2 linked regions of the Pigmentiphaga aceris genome follow. The main gene of each other region encodes a partner of the protein of the gene in region 2 in a complex. Links are inferred from orthologs where the notes say so. Each region holds a gene or a part of one and is shown on either strand. Other genes may lie near its edges. The genes, in order: trxB and trxA.

Region 1 (3,287 bases), 2.7 Mb from region 2 along the record:
CACACCGAGCTGTATCGTGGTGCCGAATACGTGGTCGATTTCCTGCCGAAGATCCGGCTGGAAGTGGTGGTGGGCGACGCCTTGGTCGAGCAGGCCATTGAAGCCATTCTGCGTTCGGCTCGTACCGGCAAGATCGGTGATGGCAAGATCTTCGTCACGCCGGTCGAACAAGTCATCCGTATCCGCACGGGTGAAACGGGCGAAGCGGCTGTGTGATTCAAGGCGGGAGCAGGTCTGACCTGACTTGCCTTTTCAGCAAGAAAAAACGGGGCTTCAAGGCCCCGTTTTTACGTCTGCAAGCAGCCACGGCGTTCAAGCCGCCACGTCTTCCGCCCGCCGGGAGCGCAGCAGCACCAGCACAACCCCCGCGCCGCCATCCACATCCCGCGCTTCGACAAACGCCAATACCTGTTCCTTCTGAACCAGCCAGCGACGCACTTTTTCTTTCAGCACGGGTGTACGGTTTTTCGATCCCAGGCCTTTGCCGTGGATCACGCGCACACAGCGCACTTCGCGCTTGACGCAGTCGCGCAGGAATTCGCTCAGCGCTTCGCGCGCTTCATCTACCCGGCATCCATGCAGGTCGATTTGCGAACCGACTACCCATTGGCCGCGACGCAGGTTGCGCACCACATCCTGGCCCAGGCCGCTGCGGCGATAGGACAGGGTCTCGTCGGTTTCGATCAGCCAGTCAGCACCGTACTCATCCGACAGGGATTCGCGCAGTACGGCCTTGTCGTCTTCCCAGCGTTTGAAGGGCAGGGGAGGTGGCGAGGCTGGTGCGGGGGTGAAGCGGGCGGTGGTGGCGAGTGGGGTCACGTCGCCCATGGCGTGACGGAATTCGTTGGCGGCGCGGCGCGCGTCGACGGCCGCCGCTTCCCGTGCCGCTTGCGCCACGGCTTCGGCGCGGCGTTGCTCCTGCAGCGCCTGCCGCATGGCTTTCAGCCCGGCAAAGCCGGTGTGCAAGGGTTTCTTGGCCACCCGTGTTCTCCGATGTTGCCTGGGAATGGGCAGGGTGTTCCCATGACGAGATGGCGTGTCGCCACTTCTGTAGTCACGCACCCGGCAGGGTGCGCGTCTTGAGTGTCGGTGTCGTGCAAATTCGGTCTGGTGTGGACGCACCCACAGGTGCGTCCATCCAAGGTCTTACTTTACTGCGCTTCGCCGTCCAGCCACTTCTGGGCGTCCAGCGCGGCCATGCAGCCCGTGCCGGCGCTGGTGATGGCCTGACGGTAGATGTTGTCCTGTACGTCGCCGGCGGCGAACACGCCGGGCACCGAGGTCATGGTGGCCAGGCCTTTCAGGCCGCTGCGGGTCACGATGTAGCCGTCCTTCATCTCCAGTTGGCCCTGGAAGATGTCGGTGTTCGGGTGGTGGCCGATGGCGATGAAGGCACCGGACACTGCCAGGTCTTCGGTTTCGCCGGTTTGCGTGCTGCGGATGCGCACGCCGGTCACGCCGGATGCATCGCCCAGGACTTCCTGCAGTTCGTTGAAGACCTTCAGTTCCATCTTGCCCTCCGAAACTTTCTCGTTGAGCTTGTCGACCAGGATCGGCTCGGCGCGGAACTTGTCGCGACGATGGATCAGTGTCACCTTGCGGCAGATGTTCGACAGGTACAGCGCTTCTTCCACGGCAGTGTTGCCGCCGCCGACCACGACCACGTCCTGGTTTTTGTAGAAGAAACCGTCGCAGGTGGCGCAACCCGACACGCCACGGCCCATGAAGGCTTCTTCCGAGGGCAGGCCCAGGTACTTGGCCGATGCGCCGGTGGCGATGATCAGGGCGTCAGCGGTGTAGGTGCCGGAATCGCCGATCAGCGTGAACGGGCGTGCGTCGAGCTTCACCGTGTGGATGTGATCGAAGATCATCTCGGTGTTGAAGCGCTCGGCGTGTTCCTGGAAGCGCTGCATCAATTCCGGGCCTTGCACGCCCATGACGTCGGCGGGCCAGTTGTCGACTTCGGTCGTCGTCATCAGTTGGCCGCCCTGGGCCATGCCGGTCACCAGCACGGGCTTCAGGTTGGCGCGCGCGGCATAGATTGCTGCGGTGTAGCCAGCAGGGCCTGAACCGAGGATCAGGACGTTGGCGTGTTTGGTTTGGCTCATGGCAGGTTATTGCGGCCGGTTAAGGCCGGATGATGCAAAGAAGCACCCATTATAAGTAGCACCTCGTTGCACCGTACTCATGCTTTCCTATGGCACCCATAGACGGGGAGCATCGTCAGCCACCTATAATCTTGCGCATGGCACGCACCGCACGCACCGCACCCGCCGCGAACCCCCGGCAATCAACGACTCGTTCTCTTCTGGGGCTTATCCCCAGCAGCCTGTCCAAACTCGCCCGTGAGGCGCGCTGGATACTTTTTGCGTCCCTCGCGGCGTACCTCACCCTGGTGATCGCCACCTACCACGCCACCGATCCGGGTTGGTCCCACTCTGTGGTGACCGACCGCGTGTTGAACAGTGGCGGGCGCTTCGGTGCCTGGGTGGCGGATTTAACCCTGTATTTATTCGGTTTTTCCGTCTGGTGGTGGGTGATCCTGCTGCTGCAACGGGTCTACGCTGGTTACCAGCGCTTGGCCGATCAACTGTCGAAAACCGACCCTGCCGACGCACTTCCACGCGTCCGTTGGGAACAGGCAATCGGCTTTTTCCTGCTTTTGCTGGGCTCGATGGGCCTGGAAGCCACCCACCTGACCGGATTTTTGTTGCGTCACAGCATCGGTTTGCCGAACGGTGCGGGCGGGTTGATCGGGCAGGCGCTGTGGAAAGCCAGCAGCGTGGGTCTGGGTCAGGCAGGGGGGACTTTGCTGTTGGTGGCCTTGTTCGCCATGGGCACCAGCTTGTTCTTCGGTTTTTCCTGGCTGGTGATTTCCGAGCGCATCGGTGGTGCGCTGGAATGGGTGGTGGTGCGCGTGCGTAATGCCGTGGCTGCGCGCGAAGACCGCAAGGTGGGTGAAGTGGCGGTGCAAAAGCGCGCCGTCGACGTGGTGGCCAAGCAGGAGGTGCTGGCCCACGAGCCCGTCAGGATTGAGCCCAGTGTGACCGTGGTGCCCAAGGCAGAGCGGCTGAGCAACGAAAAACAGCGTCCGCTGTTCCAGGATGTGGGCGATTCCACCTTGCCGCCGCTGGACTTGCTTGATCCTGCCGACCGCGAACAGGCGACTATCCCGCCCGAAACCCTGGAATACACCTCGCGTCTGATCGAGAAAAAGCTGGCCGACTTCGGCGTGAGCGTCTCGGTGGTGGCGGCGCAGGCGGGGCCGGTCATCACGCGCTACGAGG
Region 2 (3,132 bases):
ATGAACTTGCGCAGCACCCAGACCTTCTGCAGCACATCGGGCTTGATCAGCAGTTCTTCGCGGCGGGTACCCGACTTGTTCAGGTTGATGGCCGGGTAGACACGCTTTTCAGCCAGGCGACGCTCCAGGTGCACTTCGCAGTTGCCGGTGCCCTTGAATTCTTCGTAGATCACGTCGTCCATGCGGCTGCCGGTTTCGATCAGCGCCGTGCCGATGATGGTCAGCGAACCGCCTTCTTCCAGATTGCGCGCGGCACCGAAGAAACGCTTCGGGCGTTGCAGCGCATTGGCGTCCACACCACCGGTCAGTACCTTGCCCGAGGCCGGCACCACGGTGTTGTATGCACGCGCCAGACGGGTGATCGAGTCCAGCAGAATCACCACGTCTTTCTTCAGCTCGACCAGGCGCTTGGCTTTTTCGATCACCATTTCTGCAACCTGCACGTGGCGGGTGGCCGGTTCGTCGAAGGTGGATGCAACCACTTCGCCGCGCACCGAGCGCTGCATTTCGGTCACTTCTTCAGGGCGCTCGTCGATCATCAGCACGATCATCACGGCGTCGGGATGGTTGCTGGTGATGGCGTGGGCCATGTGCTGCATCATCACCGTCTTGCCGGACTTCGGGCTGGCGACCAGCAGGCCGCGCTGGCCGTGGCCGATGGGCGCGAAGATGTCCAGAATACGGCCGGTCAGGTTCTCTTCGCTCTTGATGTCGCGTTCCAGGCGCATCGGGCGGTTCGGGTGCAGCGGCGTCAGGTTCTCGAACATGATGCGGTGCTTGACCTGTTCCGGCGGCAGGTTGTTCACCTTGTCCACCTTCACCAGCGCAAAGTAACGCTCGCCGTCCTTCGGAACGCGCACTTCACCTTCGATCGAATCGCCAGTGTGCAGATTGAAACGGCGAATTTGCGACGGCGAAATATAGATGTCGTCGGTGCTGGCCAGGTAAGACGTTTCCGGCGAACGCAGGAAGCCGAAGCCGTCCGGCAGCACTTCCAGCACACCGTCGCCGAAGATCTGTTCGCCCTGCTTGGCGCGGCGTTTCATGATCGCGAACATCAGTTCCTGCTTGCGCAGGCGGCTGGCGTTGTCGATCTCAAGGGTGGCGGCCATTTCCAACAGTGCGGAAACGTGCAGCGCCTTCAATTCGTTCAGATGCATTGCGGGTATTACTCCGGGATTTTTGGCTGGGGGACGCTGCGGTGAGCATCCTGCGCGCCGGCAGGGCCGGATCTCGGGCAATCGGGAAACCGATGCGGACGATCCGGCGTGCGATGAGGTGACGAGTGTCTGAAGCGTGTTCTTTCGGTGGAGCAGGGCGGGTCTGCGACGTGGCGGCCCGCCCGTGTTATTTGACTCTTCGGTTTACAGCGAGCCGTCCAGGAATGCGGTGAGCTGCGACTTCGACAGCGCGCCGACCTTGGTGGCAACAACCTGACCGCCCTTGAACAACATCAGGGTGGGAATGCCACGAATACCGAATTTGGAAGCGGTAGCCTGATTATCGTCCACATTCAGTTTGGCGACCGTCAGTTTGCCGGCATATTGCGCGGCAGCTTCTTCCAGAATCGGCGCAATCATCTTGCAAGGGCCGCACCATTCGGCCCAGTAGTCCACCAGCACCGGTTGGTCCGACTGGAGTACATCCGTGTCGAAGCTCGTGTCGCTGACGTGCTTGATCGCGTCGCTCATGGTGTTCCTTCTTGTCGCGCCACGGCGCGGAAAAAATGATGGATACAGAAACTTTGTTGGCTTGCCCGACTGCAGCACACTGCGTCTACCGCAATCGGCATGCCCAATCGATCCTGTCGGCGGGTGCGGCGGCTCGCGCACGACAACACGCGTGAGGGGGCAGGCGCAGACAGGGGGGAGGGCAAGAGGGGCGCTGGAAAAAACAGCAAAAGGCCCGAGATAACGTTAATGGTAACTGTAAAAAGCGCGGCGCTCAACGTGGCCGGCTTTTTATGTGTTTTCGTCCGCTTTTCGTGCCTGTTCAGCGGCATTTGAGCCACCACCGCTGCTTGTATCAGCCCCCCTACAATGCCTGTAGTGCCACCGCGCGCGTTGCCGCCCGCTGTGCGTTGATCCGTTTCAGCCTTTCCATCGTCCGGGAACTCCACTCTCATGTCGCAGGCCACCCCGCTTCAGCCGGGATTCATGATCGTCCAGAGCAATCGCCTGGAAGACCTGCGCCAGCTCGCGGTCGGCTGGATGCGCCGGTATCCGCTGAACCCGCTTGAAAACGAAGTCATCCTGGTGCAAAGCAACGGGATTGCGCAGTGGCTCAAGCTGGCGCTGGCCGCCGACCCCGACGCGGCAGATGGCGGCGGTTGTGGCATTGCTGCGGCCATCGACGTGCAACTGCCGGCCCGTTTCCAGTGGCAAGCCTATCGCAGCGTGCTGGAACGCGGAACGATTCCGGCCACCTCGCTGCTGGATCGCGCCCCGCTTACCTGGCGATTGATGCGCTTGTTGCCCGCGCTGCTGGCGCAGCCGGTTTTTGCGCCGTTGCACCGTTTTTTGCATGGTGACGATGATTTGCGCAAGCGTCATCAGTTGTCTGAACGGCTGGCCGATCTGTTTGATCAATATCAAGTCTATCGAGCTGATTGGCTGACCGACTGGGCGGCGGGGCGCGATGTGTTGCGCACGGTGGCAGGCACCACCCGACCGCTGGATGCCGAGCAATCCTGGCAACCGGCGCTGTGGCGGGCGGTGCTGGCAGACGTGGGGCCTGAAGGCCTGGCGCAAAGCCGCGCCGGGGTGCATCAGCGTTTTCTCGAACAACTGTCGGCGCTGGATCAAGCGCCCCAACGCCTGCCGCGCCGGGTAATGGTGTTCGGTATTTCCTCAATGCCTGCGCAAACGCTGGAAGCGCTGGCGGCCATGGCCAGGTTTGTCCAGGTGCTGCTGTGTGTGCACAACCCCTCGCAGCACCACTGGGGCGATATCGTGGCCGACAAGGAATTGTTGCGCCACGAATATCGTCGTCAGCAACGCCGGCCCGGTACGCCGGACCAGCTTGATGCCGACGCCATGCACGCACACGGCCAGCCTTTGCTGGCGGCCTGGGGCAAGCAGGGCCGGGACTACATTTCCCTGCTGGATCGTTACGACGAACCTGCGCTGTACA

Evidence for each region.
Region 1: the proteins of trxA (region 2) and trxB are in contact, whole or in part, in a crystal structure (PDB 1F6M), measured with the Escherichia coli proteins. The link is inferred for Pigmentiphaga aceris from one-to-one orthologs.

Annotation. Positions count from the first base shown.
Region 1 is NZ_CP043046.1:4,196,356-4,199,642, reverse strand. What follows is about bases 131-3,095. They hold trxB (thioredoxin-disulfide reductase), read right to left. Parts: upstream 2,109-3,095; coding sequence 1,152-2,108; downstream 131-1,151. Other genes in these bases: FXN63_RS18160 (DNA translocase FtsK), read left to right, coding at 2,246-3,095; FXN63_RS18170 (Smr/MutS family protein), read right to left, coding at 313-981; FXN63_RS18175 (P-II family nitrogen regulator), read left to right, coding at 131-216. In the rest of the region: more of FXN63_RS18175, read left to right, coding at 1-130; more of FXN63_RS18160, read left to right, coding at 3,096-3,287.
Region 2 is NZ_CP043046.1:1,503,400-1,506,531, forward strand. Bases 29-2,838 are described here. They hold trxA (thioredoxin TrxA), read right to left. Parts: upstream 1,692-2,838; coding sequence 1,365-1,691; downstream 29-1,364. Other genes in these bases: rho (transcription termination factor Rho), read right to left, coding at 29-1,160; recC (exodeoxyribonuclease V subunit gamma), read left to right, coding at 2,124-2,838. In the rest of the region: more of rho, read right to left, coding at 1-28; more of recC, read left to right, coding at 2,839-3,132. UniProt on the Escherichia coli protein: Participates in various redox reactions through the reversible oxidation of its active center dithiol to a disulfide and catalyzes dithiol-disulfide exchange reactions.